DNA from 3 places in the Spirillospora sp. NPDC048823 genome. Region 3 is predicted to be linked to each of the others. Evidence: riboswitches for the same ligand, from Rfam matches in the RefSeq annotation. Region 3 holds a riboswitch; each other region holds the start of a gene.
What was found. Region 3 has a riboswitch for thiamine pyrophosphate ahead of ACGFK0_RS12260 (purine-cytosine permease family protein). Riboswitches for the same ligand answer to the same signal wherever they lie in the genome.
Positions count from the first base shown of each region.

Region 1: another riboswitch for thiamine pyrophosphate. It lies ahead of thiO (glycine oxidase ThiO); the one in region 3 lies ahead of ACGFK0_RS12260 (purine-cytosine permease family protein).
Region 2: another riboswitch for thiamine pyrophosphate. It lies ahead of thiC (phosphomethylpyrimidine synthase ThiC); the one in region 3 lies ahead of ACGFK0_RS12260 (purine-cytosine permease family protein).

Region 1 is NZ_JBICUT010000003.1:616,892-624,369, forward strand. It holds gene ACGFK0_RS10440 (deoxyribonuclease IV) at 1-26, opposite strand, end outside; gene pknB (Stk1 family PASTA domain-containing Ser/Thr kinase) at 47-1,975, opposite strand; gene ACGFK0_RS10450 (DMT family transporter) at 2,012-2,974, opposite strand; gene ACGFK0_RS10455 (thiazole synthase) at 3,119-3,838, opposite strand; gene thiS (sulfur carrier protein ThiS) at 3,895-4,095, opposite strand; gene thiO (glycine oxidase ThiO) at 4,112-5,236, opposite strand; TPP riboswitch at 5,226-5,340, opposite strand; gene ACGFK0_RS10470 (NAD(P)/FAD-dependent oxidoreductase) at 5,432-6,646, shown strand; gene ACGFK0_RS10475 (Rv2175c family DNA-binding protein) at 6,728-7,102, shown strand; gene thiE (thiamine phosphate synthase) at 7,245-7,478, shown strand, end outside.
Region 2 is NZ_JBICUT010000008.1:59,917-67,394, forward strand. It holds gene ACGFK0_RS19825 (CDP-alcohol phosphatidyltransferase family protein) at 1-671, opposite strand, end outside; gene ACGFK0_RS19830 (sensor histidine kinase) at 831-2,015, opposite strand; gene tsaA (tRNA (N6-threonylcarbamoyladenosine(37)-N6)-methyltransferase TrmO) at 2,137-2,550, opposite strand; TPP riboswitch at 2,629-2,742, shown strand; gene thiC (phosphomethylpyrimidine synthase ThiC) at 2,738-4,363, shown strand; gene ACGFK0_RS19845 (TetR/AcrR family transcriptional regulator) at 4,558-5,145, shown strand; gene ACGFK0_RS19850 (4'-phosphopantetheinyl transferase) at 5,142-5,786, opposite strand; gene ACGFK0_RS19855 (metallophosphoesterase family protein) at 5,783-6,619, opposite strand; gene ACGFK0_RS19860 (helix-turn-helix domain-containing protein) at 6,666-7,232, opposite strand; gene ACGFK0_RS19865 (alpha/beta hydrolase family protein) at 7,312-7,478, shown strand, end outside.
Region 3 is NZ_JBICUT010000004.1:281,638-289,115, forward strand. It holds gene ACGFK0_RS12255 (PAS domain-containing protein) at 66-2,081, opposite strand; gene ACGFK0_RS12260 (purine-cytosine permease family protein) at 2,157-3,512, opposite strand; TPP riboswitch at 3,505-3,621, opposite strand; gene ACGFK0_RS12265 (rhodanese-like domain-containing protein) at 3,721-4,056, opposite strand; gene ACGFK0_RS12270 (SSI family serine proteinase inhibitor) at 4,127-4,564, shown strand; gene ACGFK0_RS12275 (Fpg/Nei family DNA glycosylase) at 4,672-5,535, opposite strand; gene ACGFK0_RS12280 (heavy-metal-associated domain-containing protein) at 5,897-6,103, shown strand; gene ACGFK0_RS12285 (hypothetical protein) at 6,165-7,118, shown strand; gene ACGFK0_RS12290 (heavy metal translocating P-type ATPase) at 7,146-7,478, shown strand, end outside.

The DNA of each region.
Region 1 (7,478 bases), on a different contig from region 3:
CCGACGGGGCTCTGGGGTGAGGTCATGACCGGCTCAGCCTATCCGGTCACGGCCCCTTGACGATGGTCACGGTGGAGCCGCGCGGGGCCTCGCCGCTGCTCGGGGACTGGAAGCGGACGATGTCGCCGCCGAAACCCGTCACATTGACCTTGAAGCCGGATTCCTTCAGGGCCTTCTTGGCGTCGCCCACGGTGCGGCCGGTCATGTTCGGCACGGGGACGTTCTGCTCGCTGCCGTCGTCGCAGCCGAACTGGAACGGGCCCGCGTCGACGAGGCAGTCGCGCTTGTTGACGACGATCGTGACGTCGTCGCCGCGGGAGACGCCGGTGCCCTCGGACGGGGCCTGGTCGATCACGGAGTTCGGTTCCTTGCCGTCGACCTGCCGCTTCTCGACCTTGACGTCGAGGCCCATCGAACGCAGCCGGTTGGCGGCGGCGTCGCCGTTCTCGCCGATGAGGTCGGGCATGGACATGCCGGTGGAGACGATGACGGCGACCGGGTCGTCGGGGGACTGCTTCTCACCCGCGTCCGGGTCGGTGCCGATGACCCTGTCCTTGGCGACGGTCTGGGAGGGGGTGGTGCTCGTCCGCCCGACCTTGAAGCCTTCGTTCTCGAGGGTCTGCTCGGCCTCGGGCAGGGTCTTGCCCGCGACGTCCGGCACCTGGCGCGGAGTGATGCCCTTGGACGGCGTCAGGGTGACGGTCCGGCCCTCGGCGATGCGGGCGCCGGCGGGCGGGTCGGACTTGGCGACGTTGCCCTTGTGGACCCGGTCGTCGTAGACGGGTTCCGCGGTCCGCACGTCGAGGCCGGCGCTCTCCAGCTGGTCGCGGGCGTCGGCGACCTTCATCCCGATGATCGACGACGGGACGTGCTCGTACTGCCCGGACGTCTGGTACCAGACGGCCCAGCCGAGGATGAGCGCCGCGATCGCGCCGATGGCGACCAGGACGTAGCGGCCGGTCAGTGCCCCGATGGCGCGGTCGGTCGCGGTGCGCCGGGGGACGTGCTCGGACGGGTGGTCGGCGGGCAGGGTGCGCCGGTCGAGGACGGCCGTGCGTCCGCCGGGGGGCGCCTCCAGGACGCTCGTGGCGTTGCGGGAGGCCTCTTCCAGGCGCCGGTCGAAGTCGCCGGGGAGGCCGCCGTACACCTCGGCGACCTCGGCGTGGTACTGGTTCGCGTCCACCGGGCGGCGCGCCGGGTCGTGGCTCGTCGCGTCGGTGACCAGGGCGTCCACCTGCGGCGGCAGGCCGGGGACGACGCCGGACGGCGGCGGGACGGTCTCGTTGACGTGCTTGTAGGCGACGGCCAGGGGCGTGTCGCCCCGGTGGGGCAGATGCCCGGTGATCAGCTCGAACAGCATGATCCCGGCGGCGTACACGTCGGAGCGGACGTCGGCGCTGCCGGCCGTGACCTGCTCGGGCGCCAGGTAGCCGACCGTCCCGATGATCATCCCGGTCTTGGTCATCTTGCTCGCGGTCTCGGCCCGCGCGAGGCCGAAGTCGGCGACCTTGACCTGGCCGTCCTCGGTGATCAGCACGTTCTCGGGTTTGACGTCGCGGTGCACGAGACCGGCCCGGTGGGCCGCGCCGAGGGCGGCGAGCACCGGTTGCATGATCTCCAGCGCCGCCCGGGGGCCGAGCCGGCCGAGCGAGGTCAGCGCGTCGCGCAGCGTCTGCCCCGCGACGTACTCCATCACCAGGAAGACGTGCTCGCCGTCGGTGCGCTGGTCGTAGACGGCGACGACGTTCGGGTGGGACAGAGCCGCCGCGGCCTTGGCCTCACCGATGAAGCGGGCGACGAAGTCCTCGTCGGAGGCGAGTCCGGCGTGCATCACCTTGATCGCGACGATGCGGTCGAGCCTGATGTCGCGCGCGACGTAGACCGTGGCCATGCCGCCGCGCGCGATGCGGGACTCAATGCGGTAGCGCCCGTCGAGCACCTGCCCGACGAGTGGATCAGCAACCGTCGTGTCCATCGGTGCGAGTTTACGGGCGAATCCCCGTGGATCCCATCAGTCCCGAGTATGAGCCTCGATGAGCACGGAGCGCGGCTCCTGCGGCGCGGCCGGTTCCGGCGGGACGCGGCGGCGGCTGCGGGAGACGGCCACGCCGGCGAGGCACAGCAGGCCGCCGCCGAGGGTGATCAGGCCGGGGACCTCGCCGAGGAACAGCCACGACATCAGCACGACGATGGCCGGGACGGCGTAGGTGGTGGCGCCCATCTTCCCGGCGGACGTGCGGGCCAGCGCGTATCCCCAGGTGGTGAACGCGATGGCGGTGGGGAAGATGCCCAGGTAGACCATGTTGAGGGTGGCGCCGGCCGGGGCGTCCGCGGCCTCGGAGACGAGCTGCCAGGAGAACGGCAGGCAGGCGAGGGCGCCGATCGCGCAGGCGAACGTGGTGAACTGCAGGGCCGAGGCGTGCCGGAGGGCGGGCTTCTGGCTGACGACGCCCGCCGCGTAGGTGACCGCGGCGACCATGCACAGCAGGACGCCCAGGACGGATGAGCCTCCCTCGCCGGACATCGACAGCCCGACGACGGCGGCGCCGGCGAACGACACCACCAGGCCGGCCATCAGCCGGGGCGGCAGCCCCTCCTTCAGCAGCCAGCCGCCGAGGAGCGCGATGAGGATGGGCCCGATGTTGACGATCAGGGCCGCGGTGCCCGCGTCCACCAGTTGCTCGCCCCAGTTCAGGGCGACCATGTAGGCGCCGAACCACAGGATGCCCGCGGCGATGATGCCCGGCCAGGCGCCCCTGGGCGGAAGTCCTTCGCGCCGGACGAGCCACAGTGCGCCCAGCACGACCGTCCCGGAGAGGAGGCGGCCCAGGGCGAGGGCGCCGGGGCTGTACTCGGCGCCGGCGCTGCGGATGGAGACGAACGCGGAGGCCCAGAGCACCACCGTGACCGTGGCGGCGGCCACCGCGATTTTGTCGATGCCCGGCGCGGCCGTCTGCGGGCTGTCCTGCTGCATAGTGACGCACCTTAGGTATGGGACGTTTCCACGAACACCGAAGGAACGTGCCGGGTTGCGGCGCGGCCTGGTGCACCGCCCCAGTCTCACCAAGCCGACATTTCAGGTCTAGCGAATATTTCTATAAGCGAGTCTTTAGCGTTGCTACGACGTGGCGAGGCCTTCGAACGGCGACGACGCCTGGGCGTAGCGGCGCTTGGGGATCCGCCCGGCCAGCCGCGCGAGCCGCCCGGCCTCGACCGCGTGCCGCATCGCGGCGGCCATCCGCGCGGGGGACTGCGCGCGGGTGACGGCGGTCGCGAGCAGGACCGCGTCGCAGCCCAGCTCCATGGCCAGGGCCGCGTCGGACGCGGTGCCCAGGCCCGCGTCCAGGATGACCGGGACGCCCGCCCGCTCGACGATCAGCTCGATGTTGTGCGGGTTGCGGATGCCGAGCCCCGACCCGATCGGGGAGCCGAGCGGCATCACGGCGGCGCACCCGGCCTGCTCCAGGCGCCGCGCGAGGACGGGGTCGTCATTGGTGTACGGCAGCACGGCGAACCCGTCGTCGACGAGCTGCTCCGCGGCGTCGACCAGCTCGATCGGGTCGGGCAGCAGCGTGTGCTCGTCGGCGATGACCTCCAGCTTGACCCAGTTCGTGCCGAGGGCCTCCCGGGCGAGCTTGGCGGTGAGGACCGCCTCGCCCGCAGTGAAGCAGCCGGCCGTGTTCGGCAGCACCCGGATCCCGCACTCGGCCAGGACGTCCAGCACCGAGCCGCGCGCGGACGGGTCCACCCGCCGCATCGCGACCGTGGTCAGCTCCGTCCCGGACGCGGTGAGCGCCTCCCGCAGCACCCGCATGCTGGGCGCGCCCCCGGTCCCCATGATCAGCCGCGAGCCGAGCTCCTCGCCCGCGATGACCAGCCTGTCGTCGTCCACCTTCAGCCTCCTTGGACCGCCGTGAGCACTTCGAGCCTGTCGCCGTCGCGCAGGGCCGTCGACTCCCACGCGGAACGCCGGACGACCTCGTCGTTCAGCGCGGCGGCCACGCCGGTCCCGGCGGCGGTGACGGACGCGACCACCTCGGCCACGCTGGCGCCCTCGGGCAGCTCGCGCGGCTCGCCGTTGACGAACACCTTCATCAGCGCACCTCGGCCATCAGCGCACCTCGGCGGAGAAGCGGCCGGGGGAGAACGGCGCGGCGACGCCGGGGACGGGCTCGTCCAGGAGCATCGCCGACAGGATGTCGGCGCTCACCGGGGTCAGCAGGATGCCGTTGCGGAAATGCCCGGTGCCGACGACGAGGCCGGGGAGCGCGGACGGGCCCATCACTGGCGCGTTGTCGGGGGAGCCGGGACGCAGTCCGGCCGAGACCTCGGCGAACTCCAGTTCGGTGATGCCGGGTACCAGCTCGCGGGCGTCCCGCAGCAGCTCCCAGAGTCCGCCGGCGGTGACGCGCGTGTCGAAGCCGAGTTCCTCCTGCGTGGCGCCGAGGACGATCTCGCCGTCCGCGCGCGGCACCAGGTAGACCGAGGAGCCCTTCACCAGCCCCCGCGTGGCGCGGCCGAGGAACGGCGTCCGGGTGCGGAGGCGGATCACCTGGCCCTTCACCGGGCGGACGGGTGGAACGGTCCCGGGAGGCAGGCCGTCGAGGTCGCCCGACCACGGGCCGGCGGCCAGCAGCACCCGGTCGGCGGGGATCACCGTCCCGTCGTCCAGCCGTGCCCCGGCGGCCGCGTCGTTCGCCACGGCGATGCCGGCGGCCCGGCGCCGGACGAGCCGGACGCCCGTCTTCCCGGCCGCGGCCAGCAGGGCCGTGGTCAGTCTGCGCGGGTCGATCGAGCCGTCCTCGGGGGCGTGCAGGCCGCCGCGGACGCCGGGGGCGAGCATGGGCTCCAGCCTCCGGCACTCCCGCCCGGTCAGCGCCTCGGCGGGGATGCCGAGGCTCTCCTGGAAGCGGCGCAGCTCGTCCAGGTACGTCAGGTCGTCGGAGTCGAACGCGACCTGGAGGATCCCGTCGGTGCGGTAGCCGGTCTCCAGGCCGGTCAGCTCCTCCAGTTCGGCGGCGAACGCGCCGTACCGGTCGCGGGAGGCGAGGCCGAGCCGCAGCAGCGGCTCCTCGCCGTAGGTCACCTCGCTGACGGGTGTCAGCATGCCCGCCGCCACCGATGACGCGCCGCTCGCGGGCTCCGGATCGACCAGGGTGACGCGGGCGCCGGCCGCCGCGGCCCGCCAGGCGGTGGCCAGGCCGATGACCCCGGCGCCTATGATCACGATCTCCATGCGCGCTCCCTTCGCCGGCATGATCCGGATCAGGTCGTGGCGGTCGGCGGCCCGTTCCAGCCGCCCTCTCAGCCCGGTCGCACCGGACTCCCGCGCTTCTGCTGTTTTATCCGGTTCCACTCTACGACCTCGGTAGCGTGCGCAGCTGTCTGGACGATCGTCCGAGCCTCGATCGCGCCCCGTTAGGGTGACCTTATGGACAGGGTCATCGTCGTGGGCGGAGGGCTGGCCGGCGTGCGCGCCGTGGAGGTCCTGAGGAACAAGGGGTACGAGGGCGCGCTGACCCTCGTCTCGGCGGAACGGCACCGGCCCTACGACCGGCCGCCGCTGTCCAAGGCCGTCCTCGCGGGCGACTCCGACGACACGACGGTCGACGTCGACTGGGACGCCATGCGCTGCGACCTGCTGCTCGGCGAGCGCGCCACCGGCCTGCGCCTGGACGAACCGGGACGCGGCGGCATCGTCGCGTCCACGGTGGGCGATCTTCCGTTCGACGGGCTGGTCATCGCGACCGGCGCCGTCCCGGTCACGCTGCCGGGGGACGGGCGCCAGCACGTCCTGCGCACCGTCGACGAGGCCCGCGAGCTGCGGTCCCGGCTCACCGGGGGCGCGCGGATCGTCATCGTGGGGGCGGGCTGGATCGGCGCCGAGGTCGCCACCACCGCAGCCGGGAAGGGCTGCGCCGTGACCGTCGTCGAGGCCGCCGACACCCCGCTCGAGGGCGCGATCGGTCCCGAGGTGGGCGCGCTCACCGTCCCGTGGTACGCCGAGGCGGGCGTCGAGCTGCGCACCGGCGTCAAGGTCGCGGCCGTGCAGGACGGCGGTCTCCTGCTGGCCGACGGCACCCGGATCGAGGCGGACGAGGTCGTCGCCGGCATCGGCGTCCGGCCCGCCCTGTCCTGGCTGGAGGACTCGGGGCTGCTGCTGGAGCGCGGCGTGGTGACCGACGGCTCGTTCCGCGCCTACCAGGGCGAGGAGGAGCCCGGCTCGCTGCGCCCGGACGTCGTGGCCGTCGGCGACTGCGCCGCGTGGTGGTCGCGGCGGTACGGGCGGCGGCTCCTCGTCGAGCACTGGGACACCGCCCTCAACGCCCCCGAGGTGGCCGCCGCGACGCTCCTCGGCGAGGACGCCGTGTACGACGCCGCCCCGTACTTCTGGTCCGAGCAGTTCGGCCGCATGGTGCAGTACACGGGCAGTCACGCCGCGTCCGAGCGGATCGTCCACCGCGGCGACCCGGCCGGCCGCAAATGGGCGGTGGCGTGGCTGACCGGCGACCGCCTCGACGCGGTCCTCACCGTCGACCGGCCGCGCGACCTGGTGCAGGCGCGGCGCGTCATCGCCGCCGGGACGCCCGTGGACCCCGGCGCGATCGCCGACCCCGGCGTGCCCCTCCGGCAGGCCGTTCGCTGAAGGCGATCAACGCCGGGACGTTACGGCTGTGCAGGGGGTTTGAGGGTTCCGAAGGAGTGGTAGCAAGGGGGCGTGACGCAGATGCACGCAACCGTTGACAGCGCACTCGACCCCCGGACCGACGCCCTCGCGGGCGAATGGCTCTCCCTGCGGGAGGCCGCCGAACGACTCGGGATCAAGCCCAACCGGATCAAGCAGCTCATCAGCGAGCGCAGGCTCCTGGCGGTGCGCCGGGAAGGAACCCCCATGGTGCCCGCCGCCTTCATCAAGGACGGTCAGGTCATCAAGGGGCTGCCGGGCACGCTGACGCTCCTGTCGGACGCGGGCTACGACGACGTGGAGACGATCCGCTGGCTGTTCACCGCCGACGACACTCTGCCGGGGACGCCCGTGGACGCGCTCACGGAGAACCGGGGGACCGAGGTCCGCCGCCGCGCCCAGGCGCTGGCCTTCTAGGGCGCCCGCGCCGTCCGGCCGAGGGCCGCCCCCGGGATCCGGCGGAAGACAAGGCACGTGACACGATCGCGGGGTCGTGCGCGGCGGGACGTGACCGCCGCGCGACCCCGCGATCTCTCCTGTGGAAGGACGGACTCCGGCCGTGTCCAGGCATCTCCCCTCCGAACGCGCCGTCGCGCTGCGCGCCCGGCTCAGCCGGTCCCGCCTCTACCTCTGCACGGACGCGAGAGAGCGCCAGGGGGACCTGCCCGCCTTCCTGGACGCCGTGCTCGCGGGCGGCGTCGACCTCGTCCAGCTCCGCCAGAAGGGCCTGGAGGCCCGGCAGGAGATGGAGTACCTGGAGACCTTCCGGGCGGCCTGCGACCGGCACGGGGCA
Region 2 (7,478 bases), on a different contig from region 3:
CCCTTCTGGTCGCCGGCCGACGGATCCGCGCCCGGTCCCCCCGGCTCATCCGGTTCCGGCGCGGGGCCCGGCCCGGAGGCCGGGGACGAGCTGCGGCCGGCCAGCACAAGTTGCCGCGTCTGCGTCCAGTAGAGGACGGCCGCCCACCAGTACAGGCCCGTTCCCCAGATGGCGAACGACCATCCGGTGACCTTCGCCGCGGTCGCAGCGCCGCCGTCGTGGTCGCCCAGCAGCAGCAGCGGGAACGCGTACAGCAGGCACATCGTCCCGGCCTTGCCGATGAAGTGCACCGGAAGCGTCCCGCTGTACCCGAGCCGCCGGACGATCGGCGCGATCGGCAGGATCGCGAACTCGCGGGCCACCAGCACCAGCACCAGCCACAGCGGGATGATGTCGCGGATCGTGAGCCCGATGAGCGTCGCCAGGATGTAGAGGCGGTCGGCCGCCGGGTCGAGGACCGTCCCGAGCCTGCTCATCTGGTTCAGTGCGCGCGCCAGCTTGCCGTCCAGCCAGTCGGACAGTCCCGCGAAGACGAGCACGCCGAGGGCCCACCAGTCCGCCTCGACGAGCACGAGCCACAGGAACAGCGGGACGCCCACGAGCCGGGCCAGGCTCAGGCTGTTCGGCACCGTGAAGATCCGGTCCTGCGGGGCTCCCTGCTGTGTGCTCACCGACGCGTTCGCCTCCCCTGGTCCCTTGATCCTGACCCTACCGGTAAGGGTTGTGAAAGCCCCCGATGACGTCGCCCGCAGCGGCCGCCGGCGCCCGGGGCGGCCTGGACCGGATCCTCTCCCCGGCCCGCACGCCCTGAGCGCCGCGGGACCGGCAGGTCACCGCGGGCTGACGGCGTCCGCGAGCGGGAGGACGGCCGTGACGACGAAACCGCCGCCGTCTCCCGGGCCGGCGTCGAGCGTCCCGCCGACGCTGCGCGCCCGCTCGATCATCCCGAGGATCCCGAAACCCTCGGGAGCCGCGCCGGACGGTCCCGTCCCGTCGTCGGCGACCCGGACGACGAGGCCTCCCGCGTCGCGGGTCAGGCGCACCTCCACGCGCCGCGCCGCCGCGTGCTTGACGACGTTGGTCAGGGCCTCCTGCACGATCCGGTACGCCGCGACGCCGATCTCCGGCGGCAGCGGCCCGGCACCGGCGCCGCCGGGCCCCTCCCGCAGGGAATCGGCGTCGAACCCGACCTCGATCCCGGTGGCGCGCGCCGCCCGCACCAGGTCGGCGATCCCGTCCGGGCCGGGCAGCGTCGCGGAGGTCTCGACGTCGGTGCCGCGCAGGACCTGCAGGGTGCCGCGCAGTTCCGTGCGGGCGTCGCGGCACGTCTGCGCGATCGCCCCGAACACGTCCGCCAGCTCCGCCCGGTCGAGCGGCCGGTCGGCGTGCAGCAGGTGGGAGGCGGCCCCGGCCTGGACGCCGATGACCGTGATGCTGTGGGCGAGGAGGTCGTGCAGGTCCCGGGCGATCCGCAGCCGCTCCTCGGCGACCCGGCGCCGGGCCTCCTCCTCCCGCGTCCGCTCGGCCCGCTCGGCCCGCTCGGTGATCGTCGCCAACCGGGCCCGGTGCACCCGCCATACCTGGACGGCGATCACGACGGCCACGACGGCCTCGATGACCGCGATCTGCTCCCGCAGCGAACCGCCGCCGGCCCGCATCGCCATCCCGAACACGCACACGGCCAGCAGGAACGCCACCACGGTGACGACGGCCCGCACCCGGCGCCCGAGCACCGCGTAGGCGAACAGCGCGATCACCTCGGCGGGCACCAGCGCGTGGTGCTGGAACTGCGCCAGGTGATAGGGCAGCACCAGGATCACCAGGGCGACCAGACCCGGGGCGGGCCACCTCCTGATCAGCGCGAGCGGGACGTGCGCGGCGATCAGCAGCAGAGCGCCGGGCACGTCCAGCGCCCGCACACCGGGCCACATGACCGCCACCACGGCCGCGACGGCCGCCAGCAGCGTCGTGAGCAGGGCGTCTCTCGCCGTCACACCGATCCGGGGCACCACCACGCGCCCATCTTCCCCGACGCCCGCGCCCCGCGCGAACCGCCTCGGCCCTGGTTCTGCGGACCCGTCACGAAGGGCCGGCGGTCTCCGCCCCCCGCCGCGCCCGAGATCCGCGAGGTGGCGGTCAGGTGTCCGGGGTGCAGGTGAGGACGGGTTTCACGTCCAGGATCGGGGTGCCGTCCAGGGCCTCCAGGTCCCGGACGCGCAGGCGGTTCCCCGCGGCCTCGAGGATCTCGACCGGGTGCAGGCCGATCGGGTTCGGGCGGTCCGGTGAGCGGGTCGCGAAGACGCCGCGCATCGGGGCGGCGAGGTCGTCGCGCGGATGGACCCGCAGGACGTCGCGCGGTGACAGGTGCAGCCAGGTCAGGACGAAGACCCGGTCGCCCGGCCGCAGGCCGTCGAGGGCGTCGAGGACGGACGGCTCGAAGACCAGCCACGCCTCGGGTGAGCCCTCCGGCCCCTGTTTGGGCGCGGCGGCGCGGTCGGTCAGCGTGGACTCGACGTGGCCGACCGCGGTCACGGTGAAATCGTCGGGCATGCGTCCGATTCTCTCAGGCCGCCTCTATCCCATGGACGCCGGTTGCGGCAACCGGGGTACGCCGGGTTAGCGTCGGGGGCGACAGATCGCGGGGGTCCGGCGAACCGGGCTGAGATAGCGGCTGGGACGGCCGCTGACCGCATGAACCTGACCGGGTAATGCCGGCGTAGGGAGAGATCGAGTCGTCATGACCGAACCTGTGGTTCCAGCCGCCCGAAAGATCTACCTCCAGGGCTCGCGCCCGGAGATCCGCGTCCCGATGCGGGAGGTGCCGCTCACCGGCGGCGACGCCGTCGTCCTGTACGACACGTCCGGGCCGTACACCGATCCCGGACACGAGACCGACCTCCGCAAGGGGCTGCCGCCCCTGCGGGAACCATGGATCGCCGAGCGCCGCACGGCCGGCGGCGCGGTGACGCAGCGGGCCTGCGCGCGGCGCGGGGAGATCACGCCGGAGATGGAGTTCGCGGCGCTGCGGGAGGGCGTGGCGCCGGAGTTCGTCCGGGACGAGCTCGCGGCCGGACGCGCCGTCCTGCCCGCCAACGTCAACCATCCCGAGATCGAGCCGATGGTCATCGGCCGGAACTTCCTCGTCAAGGTGAACGCGAACATCGGCAACTCGGCGGTCGTGTCGTCGATCGAGGACGAGGTCGAGAAGATGACGTGGGCGACCCGCTGGGGCGCCGACACGATCATGGACCTGTCGACGGGCCGCGACATCCACACGACGCGCGAGTGGATCCTGCGCAACTCGCCGGTGCCGGTCGGGACGGTCCCGCTGTACCAGGCCGTGGAGAAGGTGGGCGGCGACCCGGCCGAGCTGACCTACGAGATCTTCCGCGACACGGTGATCGAGCAGGCCGAGCAGGGCGTCGACTACATGACCGTCCACGCGGGGGTGCTGCTCCGGTACGTGCCGCTGACGGCGCGCCGCAAGACCGGCATCGTGTCGCGCGGCGGGTCGATCATGGCGGCGTGGTGCCTGGCGCATCACGAGGAGAACTTCCTCTACACCCGCTTCCGGGAGCTCTGCGAGATCTTCGCGGCCTACGACGTCACCTGGTCGCTCGGGGACGGGCTGCGTCCCGGCTCGATCGCCGATGCCAACGACGAGGCGCAGTTCGCCGAGCTGCGCACCCAGGGCGAGCTGACGCGGATCGCGGCGGAGTACGGCAACCAGGTGATGAACGAGGGGCCCGGGCACGTCCCGATGCACAAGATCAAAGAGAACGTCGACCTGCAGCAGGAGTGGTGCGACGGCGCGCCGTTCTACACGCTCGGGCCGCTGACCACCGACATCGCACCCGGCTACGACCACATCACCTCGGCGATCGGCGCCGCGATGATCGGCTGGCACGGCACCGCGATGCTCTGCTATGTCACGCCGAAGGAGCATCTCGGCCTGCCGGACCGCGACGACGTCAAGGCCGGCGTCATCGCCTACAAGATCGCCGCGCACGCCGCGGACCTGGCGAAGGGGCATCCGGGCGCGCAGGCGTGGGACGACGCGCTGTCGGAGGCGCGGTTCGACTTCCGGTGGGAGGACCAGTTCAACCTGTCCCTCGACCCGGACACCGCCCGCGCGTTCCATGACGCGACGCTCCCGGCCGCCCCGGCGAAGACCGCGCACTTCTGCTCGATGTGCGGGCCGCACTTCTGCTCGATGAAGATCACCCGGGACGTCCGGCGGTACGCCGGCGAGCGCGGCCTGGCCGAGGACGAGGCCCTCGGCGCGGGGATGCGGGAGAAGGCCGAGGAGTTCAACGCCGCGGGCGGGCGCGTCTACCTGCCGCTCTCCCCCGGCGGTTCCTGACCCGGCGGCGCGGGCCCGGCACGGGCCGGAGCGGGAACGGCAGGCCCGCCGCGGAACCGTCCGCGGCGGGCCTCCGCATCCCCCGGAAGGGTCATCGGTCCGCCGCGGCTAGTATCAAGGGACCGTTCCAAAGCCGCGGATCCCCCCGAACCGCCGCCGGCCCGTTGACCCGCCGGGAAGGACCCACGACCGAGGTGACCAGCGACGACACGCCGAAGGCCCCCGCCCGGGCGGTGCGCGCCGACGTGCGCCGCAACCGCGCGCGGCTGCTCGCCGCGGCCGGGGAGATGTTCCAGCGCGACGGGGCGGGCGCGTCCCTGGAGGGCGTCGCGCGGCTGGCGGGCGTCGGCATCGGGACGCTCTACCGCCACTTCCCGACGAGGCAGGACCTCCTGGAGGCCCTGCTCGCCGACGCCTACGCCCGGCTGGCGGCGCACGCGCGGGAACTGATGGCCTCCCCCGCGCCCGGGGACGCCCTGGCGGACTGGCTGCACGCGTTCATCACGCAGGTGACCGCGTTCCGCGGGATGGCGGCCGCGGCCGTGACATCGCTGCGGGACGAGCGGCCGGCGGCGTCCCGCGCGATGCGCGAGGCCGGCGAGGCGCTGTTCGCCCGCGCCCAGGAGGCCGGCGACGTCCCCCCGGACGCCGTGTTCATCGACGCGCTGCGGCTCGCGGGCGCGATCGCGACGGTCACCGAGCACGATCCGGGCGCGGCCGGAAGGCTGCTGTCGCTCGCCGCCGCCGGGGTGATCCCGGGCAAGGCGGGCCGGCCCGGCTAGGCCCGCGGGGACACGGCGATCGCGGTGGCGATCAGCCCGTTTCCCGCCGTCCAGCGGCCCTTGAAGCCGGCGAACGGGGAGTCCGGGACGAGCAGCCGGGCCGTGAACGTCCCGCCGGGATCGAGGGCGAGGGCGGCGTCCTCGAAGCCGAGCCACCGGCCCGTGACCGGGAACCACGCCTTGTAGACGGCCTCCTTGGCGCAGAACAGCAGGCGGTCCCAGTGGACGTCCGGGGACGTGCGGCGCAGCTCGTCCAGGAGCGGCAGCTCCTCCTCCCGGGCGATCGTGCGCAGGACGCCGCCGGGCAGCGGCCCATGGGGTTCGGCGTCGATGCCGAGCGCCGTCATCTCACCGGCCCTCGCGACGGCGGCCGCCCGGTAGCCGTCGCAGTGCGTCATGCTGCCAACGACGCCGTCCGGCCAGCGCGGCGCGCCCCGCTCCCCCCGCGTGATCGGTCCGTGCGGCACGCCGAGCTCCGCCAGCGCGCGGCGGGCGCACCATCGGACGGTCGTGAACTCCAGCCGCCGCTTCTCGACGGCCCGCTCCACCGCGGCCTCCTCCTCGGGGAGCAGAACGGCCTCGGGCGGGTCGTCGTAGGCGGCGGCGGTGGCGACGCCGGGCGGCAGGATGCGCTCGATCATTCCGTCTCCGGGACGGGGAGGATGCGGCGGGGACCGCGCGGCGCCTCGCCCCGTTTGCGCCATTCGCGGGGGTAGCCGACCGACACCTCGATGTGCGGGACGCCGCCGGTCCAGATCGTGCGGGGGATGTGGAGGTGCCCGTACACGACGGACACCGCGCCGAACCTGCTGTGCCAGTCGGCGGTGCGCTCGGTGCCGCACCACTGGGCGAACTCCGGGTACCACAGGACGCGGGTGGGTTCGCGGACGAGCGGCCAGTGGTTGACGAGGACGGTCCGCGTTCCCGGCTCCAGGGCGGCGAGGCGCTCCTCGGTGTAGGAGATCCGGGCGTCGCACCAGGCGTCCCGGGTGGGGTGCGGGTCGGGGTGGAGGTACACCTCGTCGGTGCACACGACGCCGGACTCGTGCGCGATCGCGAGGGCCTCCTCCTTGGTGGACGCCCCGTCCGGCCGGAACGTGTAGTCGTAGAGGAGGAACAGCGGCGCGATCGTCACCGGGCCGCCGTCGCCGTCCCACACGGGGTACGGGTCCTCGGGCGTGAGCACGTCGAGGGCCCGGCACATGTCGACGAGCCTCCGGTAGCGCGCCTCCCCCCGCAGCCGCACCGGGTCGTCCTTGATCGTCCACAGCTCGTGGTTGCCGGGCGTCCAGATCACGGTGGCGAAGCGTCCGCGCAGCGTGCGCAGGGTCCATTCGACGTCGGCGAGGCGCTCGGCGACGTCGCCCGCCACGATGAGCCAGTCGTCCCCGGACGCGGGCCTCAGCTCCTCGACGAACGCGCGGTTCTCGGGGAACCCGACGTGCAGGTCGCTGATCGCGTGAACACCGCTCATCCGGCGATCGTAGGCCCCGCCCGATCGCGGATCCCTCGAAGGGGGCTCAGTCGCCGTCGGCGGGAAGGGTGAAGAGCCGGATGTGGACCGGACGCGCGCCGGGGGGCGCGTCCTCCCGGCGGTGGGCGTGCTCGTTGAGGAGCCGGATGTAGGCCTCGAAGAACTCGGCCAGCCCCTCGTCGGTCATGTGCGCGAAACCCCGCGAGAGCAGCGCCCAGGCCCGGTCCCGCCGGTACTCCTCGGGAAGCCTGCGGAACAGTTCCATGTCCTCGGCGTGCCCGACGCGTATCAGCTCGTCGAGGACGGCCCGGTCCTCGGGGGCGACGGTCTCGGGGTGGGGCAGCCGCATGTCGCGCGGGGTGTCGGCGGGGCGCCACCAGCGTTCCCGGCCGGCGGACCGCTCGGGGATCTCCTCGATGAACCCGTACCTCTCCAGCTGGCGCAGGTGGTAGCTGGTCGTCCCGGTGTTGGCGCCGAGCACCTCGCCGATCGTCGTGGACGTCGCGGGGCCGTGCGCGCGGAGCCGGTGCAGGATCCGGCGGCGCAGCGGGTGGCTCAGGGCCTTGATCCTCCCCGGGTCGTCCAGGATGACGGGCTCCGCATCGTCCTTCATGCGGAGCAGTCTAGTACTACGGAAGTATCTTTGCAGAGAACTCTTTGCAGAGCTTTCTCTGCAGTTTACGGTCTCCACCATGAAGACATCGATGACCGTCGCGCTGACGCTCCTCGCCGGCGCGCTGCTGAGCGTCCTGTGCCTGCCGCCCGCGAGGGCCTCGGCGTCCCCCTCGATCCCGGCGCCCGCCGGGCTGACCGCCACCGACGTGAGCTTCAAGGGATTCGGCGGGCTCACCCTGCACGG
Region 3 (7,478 bases):
CGGCACCCTCTGCGGACTGTCCTTACGGTGAGTAACCGCGATCGGGTCGGGGACCGGCCGGGCGGTCAGTCCGCGGCGCGGAGCACGAGCCGCATGCACGTGCCGTCGCCGGGATGCGCGCCACCTGCGGGTCCGCGCCCCTCCGCCGCCCGCAGGAGGGTGTTGGGCAGCCGCGGCGGCAGCGTCTCCGCGGCTGCCGACCCGTTTTCTCCCTGCCCGTACGCGCTTGTGTGAGATACCTCACGCTTGCCAGCTCCGCCCGGATGTGCGGAGATCGTTCCGCCCTGGGCCTCCGTCAGGCGTTTGACGATGTAGAGGCCGAGCCCGATGCCGCCGAAGCGCCGGCGGTCCCCCGACTCCCCCTGGACGAACCGCTCGAAGATCCGCTCATGGTCGCCGGGCGGGATGCCGATGCCCTCGTCCACGACCGTCACCACGGCGTCGGACTTCTCGCGGACGGCACGGACGCTGACCGTCCCGCCGTCCGGGGAGTACTTGAACGCGTTCTCCAGCAGCTGCCCGAGGACGATGTCGGTCGCCATCGCGTCACCCCGGCACGGCGGCAGATCCGGCGCGATCTCCAGCTCGACCCGGTGCAGCGGCGACAGCGACCGGAACCCCGCGACGACGCCCTCCAGCACCCGGGCCAGGTCGAACGACTCGATCGTCACGGTCAGCTCGTCGGCGCCCGCCCGGGACCCCAGCAGCAGATGCTCCACGAGGCGGCCGAGCGACTGGGAGCGTTCGGCGATCGTGGCGACGGCGGCGCGGCGGTCGGTGTCGGCCAGCTCGTCCCACCGGTTGACCAGCGTGGACGCGAACCCCTGCACGACCGTGATCGGGGTGCGCAGCTCGTGGCTGGTCGTCGCGAGGAACAGGTCCTTGGCCTCTTCGAGCGCCTTCGCCTCCGACACGTCGCGGAAGTCGACGACCAGCTCGCCCGTCTCCTCGATCTCGGCGGCCAGCACGTTCAGCCACGTCCCCGACTCCAGCCGGAACGTCAGCATCTCCCCGAGCGCGGGCATGTCGAACGGCAGCGGGCGCCCGATCGCGTCCTCCGGCGGGATGCCGGTGAGGGTGTGCGCGGCGGGGTTCCACTGCCGGACGACGAGGTCGTGGTCCAGCACGGCGATGCCGTCGGCGCTGGAGTCGATGACGGCGCGCTCGTGCGCCCGCTGCCGGACGACCTCCGCGTAGGCGACGGCGTTGCCGACCGCGACCCCCGCGTGCCCGGCGAGCAGCTCCAGCAGCTCGAGCTCGGTGTGTCCGATCTTGCGGCCGGAGAAGAGCGCGTAGAGAGCGCCGTACGGCCGGTTCTGCAGGTACGACAGCCCGAGCGCGATCGTGTGCAGGCCGGACAGCTCCGACCAGATCAGGTCGCCGAGGCGCCGCTCGCCCGTCGCGAGCAGCACGGTCTTGCCGGACCGCAGCACCTCCCCGACCAGGCTCGACCGCAGGTCCGCGGACGTCCCGCGCATGTGCTCGGGCAGCCCGGACATGCTGACCAGCCGCAGCCGCTCGCCCTCGATCCGCACGAACCCGCCCGCGTCGGCACCGGTCAGCTCGATCAGCGCCGCGGTGATCCGGTCGAGGACGACGGCCAGGTTCAGTTCCGCGTTCAGGTCGGCGACGATGTCGTTCAGCCGCCGGACGAGCCGGGCCCGCTCGGTCATGTGGTGCTGGACGATCTCGTCCTCGTCCACCGGGTGGTACACCCCGACCCAGCCGAGCAGGCTCCCGGACGGGTCTTTCAGCAGGCTCGTGTCGATCCGCACGTCGATCAGGCGGCCGTCCCGGTGGAACCTGCGGGTCGCGATCGAGATCTGCCCGCTCTCGCCCTCGCCCGTCCGCCGCGTGAGGAGCCGTTCCTGGACGGCGTTGTGCTCGGCCTTCAGCTCGTCCGGCACGATCGGCGGCACCCGCCCGGCCATCTCCTCGGCCGTCCAGCCGAACATGCGCTCGGCCGCCGGGTTCCACACCGTGACCCGGTGCCGCTGGTCAACGGCCACGATCGCGTCGGCGGCGCTCTCGATGACGGCGCGCGCGATCGGGTCGTGGACGTGGTGGTGCACGCCTGTCATCGTGCCACCGGCCCCCCGTGCTCGCCGGGTAACTTGCACCGAAACTTCCCACGTCACCCTTACCTTTTGGTAAGACTACCGCCGGGTAACCCGGCCGATCAGAAGCGCGGCCAGCCCGGACACCAGGAACGACAGCAGCGACGCGCTCATCCAGCTCTGCGGGGCGAAGTGCACGGCGTCCCGGACGCCCGTCCAGAAGCCCGCCCAGCCGTCGACGGTGCCGGGGTTGATGAGCTGGTAGACGACGAACCCGGCCGCCCAGGCGCCGATCATCCCCCAGCGGGACGGCGCCGTCCGCGACACGTCCCATCCGTCCAGGTGCGCGGCGTCCGCCGCCGCGCCGTCCCGGCGGCGGCGCCCGAGGAAGAAGTCGGTGGCCAGAACGCCCAGCATCGGCACGAACACCGACCCGATCAGCGCCAGGAAGCCCGCATAGTCGTTGATGTCCAGGGCCAGCGCGAGGACGGTGATGGTGATGCCGAGCAGGACGCTCAGAACACGGCGGTCGGCGCGGGGCGCGAGGTTCTGGATGGACACGGCGGTGGAGTAGGTGTCGGCGAACGACTGGTCCGCCTCCCGCAGCACGAACACCGCGAAGAACACGACGCCGAGCGTGGCGCCCAGGAACGGGTCGAAGACGTTCTCGGTGTTGCCCGCGACCAGCGCCAGCGCCAGCAGGCCGAGAACGTAGGCGACGATCTGCGTGACCGAGTAGCCGACGGCCGCGGCCCCGAACGCCGCGCGCTCCGTCCGCGAGTGCCGGGTGTAGTCGGCGGCGACCGGCACCCACGAGATCGACACCGCGAGCGCCGCGTCCGCGCCGATCCAGAAACCGCCCCACGACCCCTGCGACAGGTCCGGCAGCGGCTCGCGGAGGATCTGGACGTAGAAGTACACCAGCGCGATCGCCACGGCGACCGTCACGTACCGGCGCAGCAGGCGGACCGACCCCAGCGGCCAGATCGTCAGCACCGTCGTGATCAGCCCGGCGGCGATCACGTAGCCCCAGCGGGGTATCCCGTCCCACAGCTCGGTCGCCGCGTCCGCGATGACGATCAGCTCGAACGTCCCCCAGCCGACGAGCTGCGCGATGTTCAGCACCGTGGGCGCGTACGACAGCTTCGCGCCGAACAGCCCGCGCAGCAGCACCATCGCCGGCTGCCCGGTGCGGGCTCCGGGGACGGCGGCGAGACCGAGCATCAGCCCGCCCAGAACCGTGCCGACCGCCATCGCGACGATGCCCGCCATGATCGACAGCGTCGGGTTGCCGTCGGTGTCGGGCGCCAGGACGGTGTACGCGCCGGAGAAGGCCAGCAGGCTGACCCCGAGGTTCGCCCAGAACGCGCCCTGGTCCCAGAACCCGAGGACCCTGGGGGCGGGCTCTTCGAGGGTGAAGGGCACTTCGTTCGGAGGCTTGACGTCGGACGCCACGGAACACACTCCCTACGCCGGCATTACCCGGACAGGTTCATGCGGTCGGCGACGCCTCGAAGGCCGCCCTCTCAGCCCGGCTGTGGCCCGAGCTCCCGCGGATATCGGCCGGCACATGTTCGGCCGGCCCTGTTTCAGCCCAGATCGTACAAGGACCTGGCTTCCCCCAATAGGGCGCGGATCACCTCAAAGAGAACAGATCACACCGTCACGCCACAAACGGGGGACCGTCCCCGGCGCCCTCCATCGGACGTCCCGCCTCGGCCCAGCCCTGCATCCCGCCGTCGACGTTCTTGGCCAGCCAGCCCGCCTGGTTGAGCGCCACGGTGACCTGCGCGGACCGGGCCCCCGACCGGCAGATCACGAAGACCTCCTGGTCACGCGGGACCTCACCGGCACGGTCACCGAGCCGGCCCATGGGGATGTGGACCGCCTCCGGCGCGTGCCCGGCGTCCCACTCGTCCTGTTCCCGCACGTCCAGCAGGTAGGCGTCCTGCGGAACGTCAGCGGCCACCACGGCCGGCACGTCGTCCCCGAAATTCATCACACCCCCATGGAACCGTGCGAAGCACCCCTGCGTCGAATCACGCATGCGGTATCGGACGCTCCTTTTCGTGGCGCCCGGGCTGGCCGTGCTCCTCTCATCGGCCGCCTGCGGCGACGAACAGGCCAACGGAACCCCCGCCGACAAGCCTTCGGGCGCAACATCCGTGCAGCCCTCCGACTCGCCGGCGGACACGCTCACCATCGATGTCAAGGCCTCCGCGGAGGCCCCCGCCAAGACCTGGACCCTGACCTGCGAACCGCCCGGCGGCGGCCATCCCAAGGCCGCCGAAGCCTGTGCGGCCCTGGCCAAGACCAAGGACCCGTTCAAGCCCGTCCCCAAGGACCAGATGTGCACCAAGATCTACGGCGGCCCCGAGGTCGCCACGGTCAAGGGCACCTGGAACGGCAAGGAGATCGACACCACGTTCACCCGCAAGGACGGCTGCCAGCTCCACCGCTGGACCCAGGTGGCCCCCCTCTTCGGCAACGTCCCCAAGGTCCGCTGAAGGAGCCCTCCCCGTTCCGGCTCGCTTCCGGACCCTGGTCGGCCTGCCCCCCTCCGAATACCGCCACCGAAGCCGCTCCGCCGCCCACGAACGACTCGCGCGGCCTTCTACTTGAGCAGGCGGGACATGCGGCGGTCGGCGAGGGGCTTGCCGCCTGTCTGGCAGGTGGGGCAGTACTGGAGGGACGAGTCGGCGAACGAGACCTCGCGGATGGTGTCGCCGCAGACGGGGCATTTCTGGCCGGTGCGGGCATGGACCCGCAGGCCGGTCTTCTTCTCGCCCTTGAGGTCCTGGGCTTCGAGGCCGCGTGAGCGTTCCACGGCGTCCCGGAGGGTGGCGACGATCGCCTCGTGCAGGGTGGCGACGTCGTCCTCCGTCAGGGACGCGGCGATCTTGAACGGGGACATCTTCGCGACGTGCAGCACCTCGTCGGAGTAGGCGTTGCCGATTCCGGCGATCACCTTCTGGTCGCGCAGCAGCCCCTTGATCTGGGTGCGCTTGCCGTTGACGATCGCGGCGAGCGCCCCGGGGGTGAAGGCGTCGTCCAGGGGGTCGGGGCCCAGCGACGCGACACCCGGCACGTCGGCGGGGTCGCGGACGACGTAGACGGCGAGGCCCTTCTTCGTGCCGGCCTCCGTCAGGTCGAAGCCGGAGCCGTCGTCCAGGTGGACGCGCAGGGCGAGGGGATTCTTGCCGCCGGGCCGGACGGGCCTGGACGGGATCTCGTCCCGCCAGCGCAGCCAGCCGGCGCGGGCCAGGTGGATCACCAGGTGCAGGCCGTCGACGTCCAGGTCGAGGAACTTGCCGTGCCTGGACGCGCCGGTGACGGTCAGCCCGCCGAGCGAGGTGACCGGCGGGTCGTAGGTCTTCAGCGCGGAGATGGCGAGAACATCGATCCGGGCGACGGCATGGCCGACCACGCGCTCCCGCAGGAACCCCGCCAGCGCCTCCACCTCTGGTAGCTCAGGCATGGCTTCAGTATCGGCGATGAAGTCGTCCACAGGGCTGTGGACGGCTGTGGAAAAGTTTGTGCACAACGTCGGATCCGCTTGCGTGTGCGGCTCTTTCGGGGTCGATACCTCAATGAATCCGGTCAAAGCGGCTGGAGGGGGGTCCGTGCGGCGGTCACACAGGGTGTGGATAACTTCCATGTAACGACCCTTGGGTAACCGCTGCGGAAGGCCTGTGAGGGCGACTCACCGGCCGGAATTCCAAGGTGTGACCGGGATCTCGAAATAACCCCTGGGGGGTAGGGGTTGCCCAGGACGCTCGGTTCTGCCAGCATGAGGATCAGAGATACCCCCCTAGGGTAATGAGCAAGGGAGACATCAGATGAGCACCGCCACCTACACCGTCACCGGGATGACCTGCGGCCACTGCGTCAGCTCCGTCACCGAGGAGGTCGAGCAGATCGCCGGCGTGACCGGCGTCGACGTCGACCTGCCGACCGGCCGGGTGACCGTGACGAGCGACACGCCCCTCGACGACGCCCTGGTCAAGGACGCCGTCGAAGAGGCCGGTTACGAACTGAAGTCATGAGCGGCGCGCATCTCGCGTCCAGGCGGGGTGCGTCCCAGATGTTCGAGCGGAGTGGATCGGCATGAACAGCGCGACCAAAGTGGGGGCCTACGCCGTGGGCCTGGCCGTGGTCTTCGGCGGGGCCGCCGGGATCGGCAAGGTCGTCGGACCCGTCGGGGCCACGGCCGAGACCGCGTCCCATGAAGGCGCGGGTCACGGCGGCGAAGGCGGGGGGCACGGCGCCGCGGCGTCCCCTGTGCCCGGTGGCCTGCAGGTCTCCGAGGACGGCTACACGCTCGTCCCGCGCAAGACGACGCTGACGCCCGGCAAGCGGACCGACTTCCGGTTCACCGTCAACGGGCCGGACGGCAAGCCCGTCACCGGGTTCAAGCCCCTGCACGGCAAGCGCCTCCACCTGATCGTCGCGCGGCGTGACCTGTCGGGCTTCCAGCACCTGCACCCGACCGAGGCCGGCGGCGGTGTCTGGACGGTGCCGATCACGCTGCCCAAGGCGGGTGTGTACCGGTTCTTCACCGACATCCAACCGAACGGGGCGTCGCGCCAGCTGACGCTGGGAACCGACGTCTTCGCCCCGGGCGACATGCGGTTCACGCCGCTGCCGAAGCCCGAGCAGGTGGCGAAGGTGGACGGGTACGAGGTCGCGCTGTCCGGCGGACTCACTCCCGGCAAATCCACTGAACTCACCCTTTCGGTGAGCAAGGACGGCAAGCCGGTCACCGACCTGCAGCCGTACCTGGAGGCGTACGGCCACCTGGTGGCGCTGCGCCAGGGCGACCTCGCCTACCTCCACGTCCACCCGGACGGTGAGCCCGGCGACGGCGAGACGAAGCCGGGGCCCGGCATCACGTTCTTCGCCGAGGCGCCCAGCACCGGCGCATACCGTCTGTACCTGGACTTCAAGCACGACGGCGAGGTCCGCACGGCCGAGTTCACCGTGCACGCCGGCGACGCCGCGGTACCCGTCCAGGAGACCGAGACCGAGCCGGGCCACGATGACCGGCCCCACGGGCACTGACCGCACGATCGAGGCAGAGGAGGAGCGATGAGCACGGACACCGCGTCCGGGCGTATCGAGCTGGCGATCGGCGGGATGACGTGCGCGTCGTGCGCCAACCGCATCGAGCGGAAGCTCAACAAGCTGGACGGCGTGACCGCGACGGTCAACTACGCCACCGAAAAGGCCCGTGTCGAGTTCCCCGAGGGGGTATCGGCGGACGAGCTGATCGCCACGGTCGAGCAGGCCGGGTACTCCGCCGAACTCCCGGCCCCGCCGAGGTCGGAGTCCGAGGGGGACGGGGCGCCGGAGCCGGACGACGGGCTGCGCCCGCTGCGGCAGCGGCTGATCACCTCGGTCGTGCTGTCGGTCCCGGTCATC